DNA from 3 places in the Virgibacillus sediminis genome. Region 3 is predicted to be linked to each of the others. Evidence: riboswitches for the same ligand, from Rfam matches in the RefSeq annotation. Region 3 holds a riboswitch; each other region holds the start of a gene.
What was found. A riboswitch is a leader RNA that binds a small molecule or an ion and turns the genes downstream of it on or off. The one in region 3 is predicted to bind S-adenosylmethionine.

Region 1 (7,198 bases), on a different contig from region 3:
CAGGGCCGGCGCCGTCATGGTTGCCGTAATGATATAAGCTGGAATAGACGGTAGGCCCATTCCGAGAATGATCGAGGCAATCATCGTAAAGAACAGGGTCAGGAACAAGGATCCTGCGCCAATGCTTGTAATGGCTGACGTCATAACAGTACCGAAACTGGTCAAGCTGACCACTCCGATGATAATCCCCACTACAGCACAAGCAATCATTACAGACAAGGACTGCCTTGCCCCGTTTTCCATCGCCTGCAGTACATCAGTGATCGACATCCTCGTTGACTTGCGCAAAGTAGCGACCGCGATTGTGAGCAGAATGGTATTGAATGCTGCATAGCCGATCGGCACATTCATATACAGCATGATGATCAAGCCGACAATCGGCAGCAAAAGATGGCCTCTTTCTTTCAGCACTTCCTTCACTTGTGGCAGATCTGCCTTTGGAATGCCTTTGAGTCCACGCTTTCCAGCACGGAAATGAACTTGCATGATAACAGCCAGGAAATATAATACTGCTGGGAGCAGGGCAGCCAAGGCTATAGTGCCGTACGCAATCCCGGTGGTTTCCGCCATAATGAAAGCACTCGCCCCCATAATCGGAGGCAGAATCTGCCCGCCAACAGAGGCGCTTGCTTCCACGGCCCCTGCAAAGTTTTTATGATAACCGATTTTTTTCATTAGCGGTATAGTGAATGAACCTGTACCGACTACGTTTGCTACGGCTGCACCATTGATGCTCCCCATGAACCCACTGGAAATGACGGCCACTTTTGCAGGACCGCCCTTCTGTCTGCCGGCTAGTGCCATCGCGAGATCATTGAATAGCTGTCCCATGCCGGACTTTGCCAGGAAGGCTCCGAAGAGGATGAATAGAAAGATGAATTGCACAGAAGCTCCGATTGCTGTAGAAAACAGCCCCTCCGTCTTTAAGTACAACTGTCCGAAAATATCCCCTAGATCAAAGAGTCTGGTCATCAGCATATCCGGCAGCCAGATATTGTGGCTGATGAATGGATAAGCAAGAAAAATCAAGGCAAGGATTGGCAGAATGATTCCGGTCACACGGCGTGCCGCCTCCAGTACAAGGACGACAGTGAGCATAGCCATGGCAATATCCATGCCGTTGGGGATGCCGCCTCGTGTGGTCACAATTTCCGTATATTCGTAAATCAAATACCCAGCCGTCGACAGACTAAGCAAAAAGAGCAGCCAGTCATATACCGGCACCTTCGATCGGTCCTGATTTTTGAACGTTGGGTATAGCAGGAAGATCAAGGCCATCCCCACAGCCATGTGAACAGCCCTTTGCTGCAAAGCGGGCATTGGATTATAGGTAATATATAAATGATATGCGGAATATAGGATAGCTATTACAGATATAAAGATGGCAATAGATCTGTTTTTCATTTTACGCACACGGGCATCGGTGTCGAATTTCTCGAGTACTTCCTGACTAGCTGTCTTATCTTCCTCTTTCTCGGATATACTCTCTATATTTAAATCTCTGTTGTCTTTTTTCATAGAAACTTCCCTCCCAAATACTCCCATACATGAAGATAGTGTACAGATATTCGCAAATTCTCATGGTGATCAACCAACTCATATAAAGGAATAACAGCCTCTTTTGTTTCCAAACGAGTTTCTGCATCCTTGGAAACAGCCAAGTTCACTTCATCCATTTTCCTTTCCACCTTCATATGGACAAATCCATCCTGATTGCGGATCACCTCTCCGTCTGAAGGAGTCCCGGCACCAAATGTCTTGAACAGCGTATCTGTCAGCATAAGCTTGCTGCCATGCCGTTCATATGTTTCAAACCATTCTTCTTTCTCCACAGAATGAATCCATTTCAGCTGAAAAGCCGGTTCTTTCAAATAGTAGACCGTGTTATCCGCTTCCAGCCCAATCACAGGTAGTTTGAAAAACAGGAAAAAAAAGGGCACAATCAACCATGCGCCCCATTTCATCCACTTACTGTTCATTATAATAGCGTTCGGCTCCTGGATGGAGTGGTGCTACAAGTCCTTCTTGGGCTTCTTCCAAGGAAATGTCAGAAGCTGCCTGGTGGGAGTTTTCCAAAGAATCCAGGTTTTCAAAGAATGCCTTTGTCAACTTGTAGACATCCTCTTCACTCATATCTTCGCGTACAATCAAAGCATTCATGATGGCAGCTGTTGGAACTGCTTCCTCATTGCCATACGTATCTGCCGGTATTTCCATTGGTACAAAATAGGACTGATCCTGGGCGATTTCCTCTACATCTTCCTGTTTGATGGTTACCAGCCGGATGTCCAGTGATTCGGAAAGCTCTAACAGGGAAGCATTAGGAAGCCCACTGGTCAGGAAAGCGGCATCCAATTGACCTGCCCTCAGTCCATCGGCTGCTTCAGCATACCCTAAATAATCAACTTCCAAGTCGTCATAGGTTATCCCATGTCCTTTCAGAAGATTACGGGCGTTCACCTCTACACCGGAGTTTTGGTCGCCAACCGCTACCCGTTTTCCTTCCAGGTCTGAAAGGGTTTCTATTCCAGAATCGGCTGTAGTCACTACTTGTACATAGTTAGGGTATAATGCTGCTATCTGATTGACTTTCTCAATCGGTGCGTCAAAGTTCCCCGTCCCCTCGACTGCCTGACTCACAACATCACTCATGGTGAAAGCCATTTCAATTTTATCTTCTTTCATCAAGTTGACGTTTTCCACGGAAGCTCCTGTGGTCTGTGTTCTTGAATTAATTCCGAATTCATTACTATATGTTTCCGCCAAGGTTGTGCCAATAATGTTGTATGGACCGGAAGAACCACCAGTCGCGATGGTGACGATATTTGTATCGAGTCCTTCTCCATTGCCTCCTGCTTCACCGCCTGATTCTTCATTCCCACCGCCACAGGCAGCAAGCAGCATCAAAACCAATACCCCTAATGCCAAACCTATTTTATTTCGTAACAATTCTATTACCCCCTTTATAAGATTCCAAAAATAGTATACAGCAAACGGTTTCAATTGGGAAGTAACTTACCATTATTTTGAATTTGTTAAATATTACCCGATATATATACAAAAAAACAGGCTGCACCGGAATAGTAATTTCCAGTGCAGCCTGCTTTTCTTAATATCTATTATTTCCATACATCCTTGGCAATGTCGAGGACATGGCGGATTTTTTCCCATTGCTGTTCCTCAGTAATATCATTACCTTCTTCAGTAGAAGCAAATCCACATTGCGGGCTGAGGGCCAACTGGTCGGCCGGCAAATACTCAGCAGCTTTGGAAATGCGTTGTTTCACTTCTTCCTTGTCTTCCAGCTCGCCGAACTTAGTAGTAATGAGTCCGAGGACCACATGCAAGTCATCTCTATTCACATGCTTGAGGGGCTCGAATCCACCAGAACGTTCATCATCAAATTCAAGGAACAGCCCATCAACTTGAAGTTTACTGAAAATAATTTCAGAAACCGCATCATAAGACCCCTCACTGAAATAGTGGGAACGGTAGTTGCCTCGGCAGATGTGCATGGTTATCAGCATGTCATCCGGACGGCCTTCCAATGATTCATTAATCGCACGGGTAAACAGTTCCTGCAGCTTCTCCGGGTCATACCCCTTGTCGCGGAGGGATTGGAGACCCTTCTCAGATAAGAAAGTTGCCCAGGAAGTGTCATCCAGCTGCAAATAGCGGCAGCCGGCATCATAGAATGCGCGGATGGCCTTCTTGTAAGCTTTGGTCAAATCCGGCAGAATGTCCTCCACGCCATATGTATCCTCGTCAATTTCTCCTCGCAGGAGAAGCATGTTCGGACTTGGTATGGTCATTTTAGGTACATGGTTTTCTCCTACTTGCTCATGCAAAAACTTGTAATGTTCCAGGAAGGGATGCCTTTCATCAAAATCCACCTTATCCTCTACCTTGATAATATAGGACTTTGTTTCAATCCCTTTAAAGCTCAGCCCAGATCCTGGGTCGTATCCCCTTACCCCTACAAGGTTTTCAAGGAAATCAAAATGCCACCAGGAACGGCGAAATTCGCCATCCGTGATGGATTGCAGCCCTGCTTCCTTCTGCTTCTCCACCAACTTGATGATCTCTTCATCTTCGACCTTCCGCAGCTGTTCTGCTGTAATTTCTCCATTTGCATGTTGCAATCTTGCCTGCTTCAAGCGCTCCGGCCGCAGCAGACTTCCTACATGATCCCCTTTAAAAGGAGCCTTCTTCTCTAACTTTACTGCCATGATTCGTCCCTCTCCTTCTATGGTGTAATAATGAAAAAGGGCCTCTCGCATAAGAAGAGACCCTGCATAAAGCAATTCATCCCTCTTATCATTCAAGCCGCCAGACGACTTGCTGGAAGTAGCACCTTGTCGGGAAAAACAGGTTGCTGAGGCTTCATTGGTCCAGTCCCTCGGCCTCTCCGGATAAGAACAATTCATTTAATTGTCTGTATTTTCATATCTAGTATGATAGCATTTTTTCCTCTAAAAGCAAAGGGGTTGATTAATCCCATTGATATGGTGTCTGCTGATAGACATAATAATTGAGCCAATTAGAGAACAGCAGATGTGTATGGGACCTCCATGTATTCAAAGGATGCTGGTTTACATCGTTATTCGGAAAATAATTCTCAGGTATGCTGATATCAAGCCCTTTGCTCAAGTCGCGGGCATATTCTTCTGCAAGCGTATCTGCATCATATTCCAAATGGCCCGTAACCATGATATGCTTCTCATCCTTGGATAAAATTATGAAAGCGCCCGCCTCTTCGGAAGAAGACAGCAGCAGAAGGCGCGGGTCTTTCTCTATATCTTCCATGGAAACGGCAGTATAGCGGGAATGAGGGGCATTGAAGATATCCTCAAACCCACGGACCAGATTGATGGTCTGGTCGGAAACCCGGTGCTGATAGATGCCGGAGAGCTTCTTCGGCAGCGGATACTTGTTGATTCCATAATGATAATACAAGGAAGCCTGTGCCCCCCAACAAATATTCAGTACGGAAGTGACATTGCTCTTGCTCCACTCCATGATCTCTGTCAATTCGTCCCAATAGTCCACTTCTTCAAACTCAAGGTGTTCAATGGGTGCTCCGGTTATGATCATTCCATCAAAGCGGCGGTCCTTTACCTCTCCGAATGTTTCATAGAACGTGTCTAAATGAGATTTGCTAGTATTCTTCGCTTCATGTGTCTTCATCCTCAGAAAGGAAATGTTCACCTGCAACGGCGTATTGCCAAGCAGACGAAGGAGCTGCAGTTCAGTTCTTTCCTTTTCTGGCATGAGGTTGACGATAAGGATATTCAACGGACGGATATCCTGTGATCTGGCACGATCCTCATCCATTACAAATATCTTTTCATGCCTCAGCTCTTCAGTTGCTGGCAGTTCCTTTGGTATATTTATTGGCAACAGCATCTCCCCCTGTGTATGCTCAGATAATGCTTACTATTATAAAGATAATGCAAAATTCCCGCAACAGCTTCGGCTGGAATAAAATAGGGAAACTTAATTTTCCACCTAAATTTATGCTGTAAGCCATTTTGCTGCAGACAGTAAATCGGGAAATACATAATCAGCATCAACACCGTCCAAAATGCCGTCTCCTATCAGAATAGTCCTTACTCCCGCCTTCTTCCCGGCCTGGATATCTGGTTCCCGGTCACCGGCCATAAAACTTTCCTTTATATCAACCTGATGCTTTTCAGCCAAATCTAAAATCATCTGGGGTTTCGGCTTCCGGCATGCACAGTTTGCATGCGGTTTATGAGGGCAGTAAGCAATATCATCAATCACTGCTCCGTACTCGTGCAGATCCTGCTGCATCTTGTTATGTATTTCTATCAATGCTTCTTTCGCCATAAAGCCAAGTCCCACTCCTCCCTGGTTTGTCACCACAAACACCTTGAACCCCGCTTTATTCAGCAGATGAATTGCCTCTCCAACCCCAGGCAGCAAATAAAAATCTTCCGGACTATTAACGAATTGGACACGGTCCGTAAGCACTTCATTCAAGACCCCGTCCCGATCAAGAAATATTCCTTTGGACAATGCAGACTCTCCTTTCGTCCAGTAAAAGAGGCTGAGACAAACGTTTTTTATCCCAACCTCTCATCCGTATTATAATTCCAGTTCTTGTGGCGGCTGACCCGTTTTATTCATTAGGCGGATACCGATAGGCTCTATTTCCAGAACCACATAATTCGGATCGTCGGGTCCTTCCATATACATCGCCAAATCTTCGCTCCACAGCCTGCTGCGCATCTCCTCTGAATCATTGAGACGTACCTTGCCTTGGTACTCTACATAATCATCGCCAAATCCCTCTCCTTCATACCCGATCAGGATGTGTGTATAGGGGTTTTCCTCAATCTCCTCCGTCTTATCCGTATCTTTGCTTGTAGGGGTATAAAGCTTCAAGCCATCATGATAAAAGGTCATATAACGGGAGTGCGGCTTATCTCCTTTAACAGTTGCCATGGTCCCTACCGAACTCTCTTGAAGAATCTTTTCCACTGTGGATCTAATATCCTTTTGATCCATCTAAGACCACTCCTTTTCCTCCGTTTCTTCATAGTGTTCCTTATCTTTGCCGAAAATAAACTCCTCCCACCTAGATAAGCTGGTGACCCAGCGCCTTGTCTGGAGCCTAGTTATTGATAACTTATCCTTCGAAAGCTGGGGGGGTTTTTTGTTGGGCGTTAGGAGGTGGATATGGCCATGGCTCTACCTATAAAAAAGCAATTGCACCCGGAACGAGGCAATTGCTTCTATACTTTCTCGGCCAACAGTTTCTCAAACCTGGCTATCAATGCAAATATATATGCCGTATTTTTCGAGACGTAGGATGCCTCTTTCCTCACACCTGGTTCTCCACTCTGCCAGCGGTGATAAAAAGCAAAAACACGCTCAAATTCCTTGAAGTTGATTTTTCTTACCTTGGAAATACTCACACTCGGTTTTTGGAAGGTCGCCGGTTTCACCAGCAGACAATCCTCTGTCGGACGAACAGCAAACCAAAGGGGCGACTGATGATTTTTCGGAACGGTATGGATTTCAAACTCAAAATCCCGTTCATTTATCTTCTCCCAGATATCTATTGCCTGCATAACAACAACCTCCACTGATTGATTGTCTCCATGATAATACACTCTGCATGAATCTTTCAATATATTATTTCGAGAGAAAGGAAGAAATGTCCTTCCTATTC
Region 2 (7,198 bases), on a different contig from region 3:
CGGATTCCCATTCTTTGGTGAATTGATCAAAGATTGTTTGAACCGTACAGAAAACGCCATGACCCAGGAGCATGCTTTTAAAGCAGCAGAATTATGCTTGAAAACACAGGAAGAAGCAATTGTTGTAACAAAATAAGCATGGTTAAAAACGACTCACACCTTTATTGGTTTGTTGAGTCGTTTTTTATTGCGGGAGGATGAGGTAATAAAGCCCCTATTTCTAGCTTGGAGGAATATTAATGACCTGCCCGGCATAGATAACGTCTGGATTGGTAATCTGCGGGTTGATCTGCAGGATTTCTTCGACGGTAGTGCCGAACCATAGGGCAATTTGGAATAAACTGCTTCCCGGCCGGACGATATAAGGTGTAACAGTTGGCCTCGGTTCACACTGTGCTCCCAGGGATGCCCATGTTTCTTCATCCGCCACCCCTGTCACCTCCAATTCTCTTATGGAAGACTGCCATGTAAGCAGTGCCTGTTGCGTCCTTGGACCGTAGATGCCATCAATGGGCCCGGTGTATAGGCCAACAAAGGCCAGCAGATACTGCAGCCTTCTGACGGGGGCACCCCGGTCACCCTGTTTCAGCACAGGGCATAATTCCGATGCTCCATTGTCTGGTATAAAGATGACTTGCCCAGGGTAGATGAGGTCGGGGTTCTGAATTTGAGGATTTAAGGAGAGAAGGATATCGGCCGTCGTATGAAAATTTCGGGCAATACTGGACAAAGAGTCACCCGGCTGTACGATATAATTCATCAATTCCACCTCATTTCCATTGTTAACATACCCTATTCGGATATCGGGGGCAATGTGCCTATCCACCGGCAATCCATTCTGATAAATATTGAATTGGAGAAATGGAACCGTGTCGGCCATAACAAATGGCAAAAACCATGTTTGTGCTGGCGGATACTATTTCCACACTGCCAAGAGAGGCACTTCTTTGAAAGGGGGCCTTTTTCTTTTTTTGCTCTCCGCCTGAGGAATTCATAATAATTCCCTCAGTAACTCATACTAAGGGAAAATTCAGGAGGAGTGTGGATAATGGGTGAACAATCTATGTTCAAGGCAGGACAGAAAGCGCCGAATAATGGCATTTATGTAGAAAACGGTGAAACAGGCAGCAACGTAAATGACCCGCGGCAGGTGGAAATGGAAGCTGGGCAGGAATTTCCGCAGAACACCAACCAGGACCGTGTTTGGATCAAGAAGCGCGATCTTCATAAGCCGGGTGTCCAGGGGAGAAGTAATAACTGAGCTTCCTGCTAGTTGAAGAGGCTGCTCCAGTGGGGGGCGGCTTTTTGTTTAATAAACACCCTGAGGTTAAGAATGGCTAGTGAGGTATGGCACAGGCAGCGTTGCGAGCTTCCGTTTTGAGAGATATGTATGGGAATCCTGCGCGGAACATAGATAAACCCCATATGGTGTTGGGCACAAGGATGGACAAAACTAAAAGTATTTAATTCAAAAGGCGAACGATGCACTGAATCAGCGGAGCATATTTCCGCAGCGGCAATTTACCCCCATATATTGAAGTTAGATTAAACAATCTTGTCCCAACCTCGTGCCTTTAACCGTTATGGGAACGATGTGATAAATCATGCTGTTTATAGACATGATGAGGATAACATAGCAAAAGGAGAGTTTGGCGGATGGATCCTTTATTTGTGACGCAGGAGGAAGTTTTTAGCTTTTATACGAAAGATGGAGAAAAACTGGAACGGAAAACGGAGGTGCGGTTTGATCCTCTCACAGGAGAATCTTCCCGGCTGGTTGTTGATCCGGGGATGAAGCAGCTGGAAAAGGTATACCACCGTAATCAAATGAAGGAGAGCAGGGAGAATTGTCCACTATGCCCAGAAAATCTGGAGAAACTGACACCGGTATTCCAGAAAGTAATCAATCCGGAAGGCCGGATCAGGCAGGGATCGGCCGTCGTATATCCAAATATGTTTCCCTACGGCAAGCATAATGGGGTGGTTGTGGTTTCTGAGGAACATTATCTTCCGCTGAAGGAGTTTACTGTGGAAATGATCCAGGATGCATTCCAGGCAGCACAGCAATATATCCAGCAGGTACTCCGGGCGGAACAGGACGTAATGTATGTCTCTGTTAATTGGAACCACCTGCCGCAAGCGGATGGCAGCACTCTACACCCACAGTTGCATGGGGTTGTTTCAGAATCGGCCACCAATTATCAGAGTCTCTTTGACCGGAAATCACGTGCCTTTCAAGAAAATCACAGACGCGAGTATCTCTCTTGGCTGTATGAGCATGAAAAAGGCGGCGAGCGCTGGGTTGGGGAAAAAGGCAGCGTAGCATGGATCCATGCGTTTGCTCCAAAGGGGCATTATGATGTTCAAGCGATCTTCAAAGGTGTCACAGATATCAAGGATATTAAGCAGCAGGATTGGAATGACTTCGCCCATGGACTGAAGGCAGTGTTCCATACGCTTGAACAGGAGGGTCTGGACGGTTTCAATCTATCCCTCACCTTTTCCAATGAAGGCTCACCTGCCCATGCCAGAATTATTCCGGTAGGGCATAGCACTACTGGCATCCATGCCTTCCAGACACTTCATCAAGAGCCGATCGTCTATAAAAACCCGGAAGAAGCTGCTCGGAAGGTCAAGAAATATTTCTAATTATACCGTAAAGGAAGTAAGAGAGAGTTGGCACTACTATCGGGAAGCATCTCCCCCACATATATATGGTGAAACGAGCCATATGAGGAGGGTTCTGGAAATACTATAAGTGCCGCGAAACCGCCATTTCGGCAGAGAATAACCACTTCCTGTAAAATTCCGAAAATATGTTGACATTTTTGTCGAATGGCTATAGTATTAAGTCTATGAAAATTACATACAGCTTATCAAGAGTGACTGAGGGAACAGGCCTGAAGACGTCACAGCAACCTTCCGAAACGGAAAGGTGCTACCTCCTGCAGAATGAGCGAATCCATTCTGAAAGATAAGGGTTTGAAAACAGATATTCAGCCTCTCTTTCGCATATGGAAGAGAGGCTTTTGTTTAGGTGAATGGGGGGGAGCAGCATGATTGAACTTCGCAACGTAGAGAAAGTGTACAAGGTCAAGAAAAAGCTGGTAACTGGCGTAGACCAAGTGAATCTGCACATCGATAGCGGGGAAATCTATGGAATTGTCGGATACAGCGGTGCTGGGAAGAGCACACTGCTGCGTTGCATGAATATTCTGGAGCGGCCGACAGCAGGCGAGGTGCTGATTGATGATGTTGATCTTCTGAAGCTTCCGGCCAAAGAACTGCGCAAGGCCAGACAGTCGATCGGAATGATCTTTCAAGGATTCCATCTCGTGTCTTCCAAAACAGTGGCCGAGAATGTAGCGTTCGCTCTGAAAGCGGCCGGACTCGGAAAGGCGGAACAGCAAAAGCGGGTGGAAGAACTGCTGGAACTTGTGGGGCTTGCTGATAAGGCAGATAATTATCCGTCCCAGCTCAGCGGCGGACAGAAGCAGCGGGTCAGTATTGCAAGGGCACTGGCCAATAATCCGAAAGTACTACTATGCGACGAGGCAACCTCGGCATTGGATCCCAGTACGACCAAGTCTATCTTGCGCCTGCTTAAGAAAATCAACGAGGAACTTGGCATCACGATTGTTATCATTACGCATGAGATGGAAGTCGTGAAGGAAATCTGCCACCGATGTGCAGTCATGCAGAATGGAAAAGTCGTGGAAGAGGGAGAAGTGTTCGACATCTTTTCCAATCCGAAAGAGGAACTTACTAAAGATTTCATCCAGACCGTCCTGCAATTCACTTTGCCGGAGAAGCTGTTGGAAGACTGCAAGGGAACCTTGGTGAAACTGCAGTTCCGCGGGGATCTGGCGAAAGAAGCAGTCGTCTCCGACATGTTGCAGGCCTACCCGGTCAGCGGCAATATCCTTCACGGAAAAGTAGAGTATATAAGGGACATGCCTCTTGGCGTGTTCATCATGGAATTGACCGGTGAAAAGGAGCAGGTGGAAGAAGCGATTGCGTATTTGGAAGAGCGGGTTCAACAAGTGGAGGTGATCCGATATGGATAGACTGATAGAACTCCTGCCGGAACTGAATCAAGCATTCTTTGAAACCTTATATATGGTGGGAATTTCCCTTGGGATAGCTATCTTTGTCGGGCTTCCGCTTGGGATCCTCTTATACGTAACCGATCGGGGGCTTTTCCTGGAGAACCGGTTCGTTAAAGTTGCAGCGGGCATCGTCACCAATCTGGTGCGGTCGATACCATTTATCATTCTGCTTGTCTTCCTGCTGCCTGTCACCGATGCCCTGCTTGGAACGACCATTGGGCCGACAGCGGCTGCCGTGCCATTATCTGTTGCCGCCATCCCGTTCTTTGCCCGGATTGTCGAGACCTCGGCAAGGGAGATAGATCAGGGAGTAATAGAGGCTGCCGTATCTGTAGGTGCGTCACCATGGATGATCATCAAGGATGTCATTCTCCCGGAAGCAAAGCCGGGGATTATCAGCGGTGTGACGATCACGACCATCAGCCTGATCGGCTTCTCTGCCATGGCGGGGACGGTAGGTGGAGGCGGTATCGGCGATCTGGCCATCCGCTACGGCTATTACCGCTATGATGACCTCATCATGTATACCACCGTTATTATACTGATCGTGCTAGTCCAAGTTATTCAATATGCCGGGGACTTCATTGCCAGGGTAGTTAATAAGCGATAGAAAACATATATCCATAGAGGAGGAAATTTGATGAAAAAGAGTGTAGGAATCATTTTTACATTGATTGCATTAATAGTTTTGGCTGCATGCGGAGGAGAGGAAAGTGCTTCTGGTGCCGATGAGGGCAAGAAAGAGACGATCCGCTTCGGAGCCACTTCCGGACCATACAGTGATATGGTCAATAAAGCATTGAAGCCGTTGCTGGAGGAAAAAGGATACACGGTGGAAAACACGGAATTCAGCGACTATATCCAGCCGAACAATGCTTTGCATAACGGCGACATTGATGCCAACCTGTTCCAGCATAAATTGTATTATGAGTCATTTGCCGAGGAAAACGGCATGGACCTGTCCGAAGTGAAAATTGTACCGACTGCACCAATGGGGCTGTATTCCAATACGTATGACTCCATTGAAGATATTGAAGAAGGAAGCAATATCACTATTGCCAATGATCCAACCAATCTGGCGCGCACACTGATCATGCTCGAGGATGAAGGACTCATTACATTGGATGAAGAGGTAGACCAGCTGCGTGCTAGCCTGGCTGACATCAAAGAAAACCCGAAAAACCTGCAGTTCAAGGAAATTGAAGCAGGCCAACTGCCACGGACTGCTGACAGTGAAGACCTGGCAACTGTTCCAGGGAACTTTGCACTTGCTGCCGGCATGGATCTGCTTGACGCTCTGGCACTTGAAGATATGCCTGATGACTATCGGAACCGTGTCGTAGTGAACACCGAGGACCTCGATAGTGAGTGGGCTCAGGATATTAAAGAAGTTATCGAATCACCGGAATTTGAAGCAATCATTGATGAAGAGTTCCAAGGTTTCGGCAAACCGCAATGGATGACGGAATAAGTGTAAAAGGCTGTGCTGCCCTGTCGGGCGCACAGCCTTTTTACATGGTGAAATCTAAAATATCACCCGAACAGGCCAAGCTTTCCAATGCGTTCCGCAGCTTCGGCGAGCCGTTCTTCGCTGTCCAATAGTCCTACTCGCACGTATCCTTCTCCTTGCTCGCCAAATCCATTGCCTGCTGCAACGGCTACATGGGCTTTTTCCAGGAGGAGGTCTGAGAACTGCTGGGAAGTGTAACCTTCAGGGACAGCGAGCCAGCAGAAAAAGGTGCCTTTTGGAGCGCCCAAATTCCAGCCGATGGACTTAAGTTTTTCAATAAAAACATTTCTTCTGTTTTCATAGGTTTCCACGAGCTGTTCAACTGCCCGCTGGTCGCTGGACAGCGCCTTTTCCGCGGCCTGCTGGATAGCACTGAACAGGCTGACATACAAATGATCTTGAATCAGGTTGAGACTCTCAATCACTGAAGGGTTGCCTACAGCGAAAGCCACACGCCAGCCTGCCATGTTGTAGGTCTTGGACAAGGTATACATCTCGACGCCGACATCTTTGGCTCCCTTAAACTGGAGAAAACTGAGCGGCTTTTTGCCGTCGAATCCAATCGCACCATAGGCAAAATCATGGACCACACAAATGTTGTGCTGCCCAGCCACGTCAATGGTTTCCTGGAAAAATTCCTCTGTTGCAGTGCCTGCGGTTGGATTGTTCGGGTAGTTTAAAAACATCAACTTTGCCTTATCCAAGTTTTCTGCGGAGATTTCGCTGTAATCCGGCAGAAAATCATTCTCGGCTTTCAGTGGCATGAACGCAGGTTCTGCATCTGCCAGGGCAATTCCGGACATATAATCCGGGTAGCCGGGGTCGGGGAGAAGGGCAGTATCTCCGGAATTCAGCAGGCATTGGCTGATTTCCACTAGTCCTGTCTTCGCTCCTGCCAAAATCGCCACTTCCTGTTCCGGATCTATCTCCACCCCATACTCCCGTTTATAAAAATCGGCAATCGCCTGTTTGAGGAACGGCTGTCCTCGAAATGGGGAGTACTTGTGATATTCCGGGATGCCGGCCGATTGTTTCAGATCTTCCACTATATGCTCAGGTGTAGGAAGATCTGGATTTCCCTGCCCGAGGTTGATGACATCATGTCCTTGATCCTTCAGCCTCTGAACCTTTTGAACCAAACTGGCAAAGAACTGTTCAGGCAGCCGTTTCAATGCCTCTGATTGCTCAAATTGCTGCATGCTTTCACTCTCCTAAACTATGTACATGAATATTTTCTTCTTGGCTGGATTGCCATCGCCGTACGGTCAGTGGCAATCCAGCCGTGCCCCAGAGATGTTTCAGTCATACATCTCCGGCACACGGCTGTCGAACACAGGTACATCCTTCCTGATTTTCTCTACGGCGGAAAAGTCAAGGACGGCTGTTACGGTTTCTGTAAGGCTATCACTTCCAACAGCGAGTTCCTTGCCCCATGGGTCAATAATCATCGAATTTCCGGCAAAGTCCGTACCCTTATGAGAACCGACCACATTACTGGACACTACAAAGAATTGATTCTCAATAGCCCGGGCTAATTGGAGGTATTTCCAATGATCAGTCCTGGCTGACGGCCATTCCG
Region 3 (7,198 bases):
GGTATTTAAATGAAAGAAACGGCTTCTCCACCCTCTTTTCACCAATTTCCGTTTCATTTCCGGCCCATATTGCAAGCCGTTCACTTTAGGATCGCCTAAATAAAGTCCCACAAGCCCTTCCACTACCATCTGGTGGAATCCCGGGTCTGGCAAGCGCCGTCCTCTATCCTCTGCCTGCTGTATAAAATAAAGGAACCTTTCCCTCATTCGGCTGTAGTTTTCATAGTAATTGCAAAAGTTCAGGTCCCCTTCCTCCTGATCCTCCTGTTGGTCAATAAAGTAATCCAACAGTATGTGAATTCCCTGAATATATGGGAAGTATCCATGAATTATATCCTTTGCCATCGTTTCATTCAGATTACCTGATAGACCATAAGAAATAAGACAGAATATACCAAGGGTCGAACCTGCAGATGCTGCGAACTCGTGCCAGTCTAAATCTGGAAACTTCGCTTCGTAACCCTTATACCAAGACGTTAGCCTAGGCATGCGTTCTTCTTTCCTCACATGCTTATGCACTTGAAGGTCAGCATACAAGCCTTGTAATTCGAGAAGATGGCCTTCCACCATCTGGTAGTTGTCCAGCATGCCGAGTGATTCTTGACAGGTACGGACCAATTCAGCTAAGTATCCCCCATCATCCTGTTCCTCTCGTAGAAGATAATAATTCTTCGTCTTTGTTCCAGGTTTCAAAGCGTCGGACATTGCTTCATGCAATAAACAGAAGTCTTCCGGATTCATTGATGTGCTACGGTCACACAGATTATCCAAATAATCACTGATCGTCTGATATGCTACAATGAAGCGGACAGCCTCTACATGCTTCGCCCCTGCCAGCAGGCTGTATACCGCCCCTCCCTGACAATGGAACCGCTTTGCCTCCATACTGGAAAGCGCCTGGTTTCGCAATTCACGGTCTGGAATTTCCTCCGCCCTTTTTCTCCAATAGGAAAGTTCTTTGTCAACCGCCGGGAACACTTGCTGGTAAACAGATTTCATTAATGTAACCGCCCTGGTCGGAATATGCTTTGCCACTCCAATTCCTCCAACTGGAAATGCGCTTCCTCATCTCCGCTTTGTTATACTACTTATATATCACCATATTTCTTAGGAGGATTCAAATATGTATGCCTATAAAGGTAAAGAACCATCTATTCATGACACAGTTTTCCTAGCACACGACGCCATGATCATCGGCGATGTAACAATTGACGAATATTCGAGCATCTGGTTCAAAACCGTTATTCGCGGTGACGTCGCTCCAACACGCATAGGTAAGCGTGTCAACATTCAGGACCTCTCCATGTTGCATCAAAGCCCTGATCGTACATTGCTTATCGAAGACGACGTGACAGTCGGCCACCAAGTGACACTACACTCGGCTATCATAAGAAAAAATGCTCTTATCGGTATGGGATCGCTTATTCTGGATGGTGCAGAAATTGGGGAAAATGCCTTCATTGGAGCAGGGAGTTTAGTGCCGCCTGGAAAGAAAATCCCCGCCAACACAATGGCATTAGGGAGACCTGCAAAAGTTGTCAGAGAACTGACGGATGAAGATTATCAGGAGATGGAGCGAGTCAGGAAGTCATACGTGGAGAAAGGTCAATACTACAAAACAAATACTGTATTATAATAGAGGCCATGCAGGAAAATCCTGCATGGCCTGCTTGCTTACTTTTCAGCGAGTGCTTTCAACTCATCTACTTTATCTGTCTTTTCCCAAGGGAACTGGACATCCGTTCTGCCAAAGTGTCCATATGCCGCTGTATCCCTGAAAATAGGTTTTTGCAGATCCAGCATGCGAATAATTCCAGCCGGACGAAGGTCAAATATCTTCCGTATGGCTTGTACTAGTTCCTGCTCGGTAGCGATGCCGGTGCCAAAGGTATTAATGGAAATGGAAACAGGCTCTGCAACTCCGATGGCATAAGCCAATTGGACCTCGCAGGTCTTTGCCAATCCTGCTGCCACAATATTTTTCGCAACATAGCGGGCCGCGTAAGCTGCAGAACGGTCCACCTTAGTGGCATCCTTTCCACTGAACGCTCCCCCACCATGCCTTGCATAGCCTCCATACGTATCAACAATGATCTTCCTGCCTGTAAGTCCGGCATCCCCTTGTGGTCCGCCTATAACAAATCTTCCGGTCGGGTTGATGAAATACTTGGTTGTATCATCCAATAATTCAGCCGGCACCACTGGACGGATTACATGCTCTTTGATATCCTCTTCAATCCGGTCGAGTGGGATATCCTGGTGATGCTGTGTCGAAATAACGATCGTGTCCACTTTAACTGGGCTCCCATTTTCGTCATACTCAATGGTTACCTGTGTTTTCCCATCCGGGCGGAGGTAGTCGAGGACTTTATCTTTCCTGGCATCGGAAAGGCTCTTGGCCAGCTTATGCGCTAAAGAAATAGGTAAAGGCATCAATTCTTCCGTTTCATCACAGGCAAACCCGAACATTAAACCTTGGTCTCCGGCGCCGATGGCATCGATTTCCTTCTCTGTCATTTTGCCTTGCCGTGCTTCCAAGGCCTGGTTGACTCCTTCTGCTATATCAGGTGACTGTTCATCAATGGCAGTCAGCACAGCACAAGTATCCGCATCGAATCCGAATTTGGCCCGGGTGTACCCTATTTCCTTCACGGTCTGTCTTACAATTGCCGGGATATCTACATATGTACTCGTGGAAATTTCGCCGGCAACCAGTACGAGGCCAGTTGTTACAGTAGTTTCACATGCTACCCTTGCAAAAGGGTCCTTTTTTAAAATTTCATCCAAAATTGCGTCCGATATCTGATCGGAAATCTTATCCGGATGCCCTTCCGTTACAGATTCAGAAGTGAATAAACGCCGGTTTTCAGCCATTTGGCTAAATCCTCCCCTAATTGTATTACGGTACTCTATTTTTCCATTAGTTATCTTTTTTATCCAAAGAGGTCCAAAATATCAGAACATACCATGTTCCCATAAGCTAATATGGAAGCCTAAGGATTTCCTTTCAGGCAAACAATAATTCATTTGAACAAAGAAAAAACCTTTCCTGCAATGATGAGGAAAGGTGATAGCCTTTCACTCTTATTGTCCAAGGAAAAATCCTTGCATCAGGTAAGCACCTTTTCACTGAAAGTGATGGTTGCTGGGCTTCATCGGGTCTGTCCCTCCACCGGCTCTGAATAAGAGAGTATCCGTTCGAAATTTATCCTAACGGAAGAGGCCCGGCGTGTCAACCATTTCGAGAATCGCCCACAGGAAATTGTGATTTTTCTAAAATAATCCACCAATTAGTGTGGACTAATTTTTTTAATGTGTTATACTAATACTCATAAAAAGAAAAAAATGGATGCTTGATAAGTATATTGTGTAAATTCATCAAAAAAGGCGGGTTGTCAAAATGAAAATGGTGGAAAAATCATTAACCAAAGAGATTCACTCACATGTAAATCTCCAAGAGAACTTAACAGTACCACAGCTGGTCGAACAGATCCTGGCCCGAAATGAAGGAATCCTCACCGCTACCGGTGCTGTTCGTGCAACTACAGGAGCGTATACTGGACGCTCTCCTAAAGATAAATTTATTGTAAAAGACGAAATTTCCGAGGATCACATAGACTGGGGAACTGTCAACCAGGATATTGACGAATCCTCATTTAATAAATTGTATGAAAAGATGATCTCTCATTTAAAAGAGAGGGATGTATTATATAGTTTTAAAGGCTTCGCGGGTGCAGATGCCAAATACCGCCTCCCTATCCAGGTAATCAATGAATATGCCTGGCACAATCTTTTTTCGAGACAGCTGTTTGTCACCCCGACTGAGGAAGAACTTTCGGGCCATCAGGCAGAATTCACTGTAGTATCCGCCCCAGACTTTAAGGCCGACCCAGAGGTGGATGGAACCAACTCTGAAACCTTTATCATCATCTCGTTCAAGAAGCGGGTGGTATTGATTGGGGGAACAGAGTATGCCGGGGAAATTAAGAAGTCAATCTTTTCAGTAATGAACTACTTGCTGCCGCGTCAGGATATCCTCTCCATGCACTGCTCCGCCAATGTAGGCCAGGAAGGGGACGTAGCTTTATTCTTCGGTTTATCCGGTACGGGAAAGACCACCCTGTCTGCCGATCCCTACCGTCGCCTGATCGGGGACGACGAACACGGATGGGGGCCAAACGGCATATTCAATATAGAAGGCGGCTGTTATGCAAAATGCATCAATTTGTCTGAAGAAAAGGAACCGCAGATCCACAAAGCAATACGTTTTGGCTCTGTTCTTGAAAACGTCGTACTGGACCGGTCTTCCAGATTGCCGGATTATGATGATACTTCCCTGACTGAAAATACGCGTGCAGCCTATCCATTGGATAATATGGACAATATTGTCACTCCTAGTGTCGCAGGCCATCCGAACACGATTATATTTTTGACTGCAGATGCTTCAGGAACCCTGCCGCCAATTAGTAAATTAACGAAAGAACAGGCCATGTACCACTTTCTGAGTGGTTATACCAGTAAACTTGCAGGGACTGAGCGCGGAGTGACAGAACCACAGGCAACTTTCTCCGCCTGTTTCGGTGCTCCATTCCTTCCACTGAAACCTGCAGTTTATGCTGAGATGCTCGGTGAGAAGATTGACCTGCACAATTCCAATGTGTTTTTAGTAAACACCGGCTGGACTGGTGGTTCGTATGGCACGGGGCAAAGGATGAAATTATCTTACACGCGTGCGATGATCCACTCTGCATTGGAAGGTGAATTAAATTCCGTAGAGACCGTTACCGATGAAATCTTCGGTTTGAATATTCCTCTCCAGGTTCCTGGCGTACCCGATGAAGTGCTGGTACCCAAGAATGCTTGGGAGGAAAAAGAAGCATATGAAGAAACGGCTAAATCCTTAGCCATGAAATTCCACCGGAACTTCGAGAAATTTACGGAAGCCGGTGATGACATCAAGCAAGCAGGACCTGCATACCGGGTCTGAACCTAAGATTCCTCATCCCAAAAGGAATATTTATAAATAAAGCCGGCTTCCGTTCTCGGAGGCCGGCTTTTCAATTGTTTGAATTTCTCCTTTCCGCCCACACTAGGCATTCACACATTTTGCCCTCTAGCATAAACTATGTTGACATCACACTATTTATCAAGGGGTTGAACGTTATGAAAAAACTGATTGCGGCCGTTGCCACTGTCAGTATGATGCTGGTTTTCCTTGTAGCCTGCAACACAAACGGTACGGTCTCCGTCAGCCTTGCCGAAGTAACTCGTTCCCTGTTTTACGCCCCGCAGTACGTAGCTCTGGAAAAAGGTTTTTTTGAAGAGGAAGGATTGGATGTTGAGCTTCAAACGACCTGGGGCGGCGATACTACCATGACAGCGCTGCTCTCTGATGGTGCCGATATAGCCCTCGTAGGCTCGGAAACATCCATTTATGTATACGCCCAGGATTCCAGAGACTATGCAATAAATTTTGCCCAGTTGACACAGACGGATGGTACATTTCTCGTGTCAAAAGAACCTCGCCCTGATTTCAACTGGGAAGACCTGAAAAACAGCAACTTCCTTGGGCAACGTGTCGGGGGAATGCCACAAATGGTGGGAGAATTCGTACTGAAGAAGCACGGAATTGATCCGCATCGTGACTTGAATCTCAGCCAAAATGTAGACTTCGCCAACATACCAAGCGCATTCTCTTCCGGTGATTATGAGTATGTCCAGTTATTCGAACCTACTGCAAGCGTCTTTGAAAAAGAAGGAACAGGACATATCGTAGCTTCCTTTGGAGAGGAATCCGGAAAGGTACCGTATACAGTCTTTATGGCAAAACAGAGCTTCCTGAATGAGAATGAAGAAACCGTACAGAAATTTACAAATGCCGTCTATAAGGCCCAACAATGGGTACAGGAGCATAGTGCAGAAGAAATTGCTGAGGTCATTCATCCATACTTCGAGGACACGGAAATAGATATGCTCGCTGCCTCCATCGACCGCTATAAACAACAAGGATCCTTTGCAGAAGATCCTGTCTTAGACGAAGAAGAATGGGAGAACTTGAAGGATATCATGGATGAAGCTGGCGAACTGCCGACCGATGTGCCTTATGAAGAATTGGTAAACACAAAATTCGCTGAGGAAGTTCTCAGCAACTAAGGAAGGGGATATTATGTCATTTCTAACAATGGATAAGGTCTCCCATCACTACTTTTCTTCTAAAGGCTACACAAAAGCACTTGACCAGGTTTCCTTTTCCGTGAAGGAGGGGGAGTTCATTGCATTATTAGGGCCAAGCGGCTGTGGTAAATCGACCATCCTCTCCATCCTGGCAGGTATTATCCAACCTACAGGTGGAAATGTATTGCTTCAGGAAAAACCGATTTCCCATTCAACATTAGCTATTGGCTATATGCTTCAGCAGGATTACCTTTTTCCATGGAAATCTATCATGGAGAATGTCCTTCTCGGACCGAAATTGTCCCATACCGACACAGAGGAGATGAAAGCAGCTGCTCTAGATATGCTGGAAGAAGTCGGACTGCCGGAAGTAGCGGATTTCTATCCTAGTTCGTTGTCCGGCGGTATGCGTCAGCGCGCAGCATTAGTCCGGACATTGATCAATGACCCGAAAATATTATTGCTCGATGAGCCATTTTCTGCACTTGACTATCAGACAAAATTAAAGCTTGAGGATCTGGTTTCCAATATATTGAAAACTTATCGAAAAACGACCATCCTCGTTACCCATGATATAGGGGAAGCCATTGCTATGAGTGATCGGATTCTTATGATGAATGCCAACCCGAGGACAATAGCAAAAAGCTTTGAAGTCCCAGTTGAATTAAGGAACGAGGCACCATTCCAAGCTAGAAAGCACCCCAAATACCAATTGCTATTTGAAAAAATTTGGAGCGAATTGGATAAAAGAGAAAATGCCTCTCCAAATGCGAAGGTGGTGCCCAAAGATAATGGTGAATAAAACAGACCAGCAGCTTTATGAAGAATATAAGAATGGGCTAAAAAAAGAAAAGCGCATCGTCATTACCTGGCAGGCTGGGATCTTGATCACCTTTCTGCTCCTTTGGGAAATGGCATCAAGATATTATTGGATAGACCCATTGCTATTTAGTTCACCCAGCCGGGTGTTATCCTTGCTTACAGAGCGATTCTCGAATGGTTCCTTGCTCAGCCACCTGCAATT

Region 1: linked by a shared signal. The riboswitch ahead of ACFODW_RS12100 (5-methyltetrahydropteroyltriglutamate--homocysteine S-methyltransferase) and the one ahead of metK (methionine adenosyltransferase) in region 3 are both predicted to bind S-adenosylmethionine.
Region 2: linked by a shared signal. The riboswitch ahead of ACFODW_RS15575 (methionine ABC transporter ATP-binding protein) and the one ahead of metK (methionine adenosyltransferase) in region 3 are both predicted to bind S-adenosylmethionine.

The regions. Positions count from the first base shown of each region.
Region 1 covers NZ_JBHRRZ010000017.1:229,550-236,747, forward strand. The annotation lists gene ACFODW_RS12085 (TRAP transporter permease) at 1-1,518, opposite strand, end outside; gene ACFODW_RS12090 (DUF1850 domain-containing protein) at 1,515-1,979, opposite strand; gene ACFODW_RS12095 (TAXI family TRAP transporter solute-binding subunit) at 1,969-2,904, opposite strand; gene ACFODW_RS12100 (5-methyltetrahydropteroyltriglutamate--homocysteine S-methyltransferase) at 3,120-4,229, opposite strand; SAM riboswitch class I at 4,312-4,419, opposite strand; gene metA (homoserine O-acetyltransferase MetA) at 4,492-5,400, opposite strand; gene ACFODW_RS12110 (D-glycero-alpha-D-manno-heptose-1,7-bisphosphate 7-phosphatase) at 5,515-6,039, opposite strand; gene ACFODW_RS12115 (pyridoxamine 5'-phosphate oxidase family protein) at 6,109-6,531, opposite strand; gene ACFODW_RS12120 (hypothetical protein) at 6,759-7,097, opposite strand.
Region 2 covers NZ_JBHRRZ010000038.1:141,171-148,368, reverse strand. The annotation lists gene ACFODW_RS15595 (Gfo/Idh/MocA family protein) at 1-136, shown strand, start outside; gene ACFODW_RS15590 (LysM peptidoglycan-binding domain-containing protein) at 221-760, opposite strand; gene ACFODW_RS15585 (YjzC family protein) at 1,049-1,261, shown strand; gene ACFODW_RS15580 (hypothetical protein) at 1,657-2,649, shown strand; SAM riboswitch class I at 2,871-2,981, shown strand; gene ACFODW_RS15575 (methionine ABC transporter ATP-binding protein) at 3,057-4,067, shown strand; gene ACFODW_RS15570 (methionine ABC transporter permease) at 4,060-4,719, shown strand; gene ACFODW_RS15565 (MetQ/NlpA family ABC transporter substrate-binding protein) at 4,750-5,580, shown strand; gene ACFODW_RS15560 (pyridoxal phosphate-dependent aminotransferase) at 5,643-6,818, opposite strand; gene ACFODW_RS15555 (carbon-nitrogen family hydrolase) at 6,918-7,198, opposite strand, start outside.
Region 3 covers NZ_JBHRRZ010000003.1:5,532-12,729, forward strand. The annotation lists gene ACFODW_RS01890 (tetraprenyl-beta-curcumene synthase family protein) at 1-1,035, opposite strand, end outside; gene ACFODW_RS01895 (gamma carbonic anhydrase) at 1,124-1,636, shown strand; gene metK (methionine adenosyltransferase) at 1,675-2,874, opposite strand; SAM riboswitch class I at 3,082-3,189, opposite strand; gene pckA (phosphoenolpyruvate carboxykinase (ATP)) at 3,401-4,987, shown strand; gene ACFODW_RS01910 (ABC transporter substrate-binding protein) at 5,164-6,153, shown strand; gene ACFODW_RS01915 (ABC transporter ATP-binding protein) at 6,167-6,976, shown strand; gene ACFODW_RS01920 (ABC transporter permease) at 6,966-7,198, shown strand, end outside.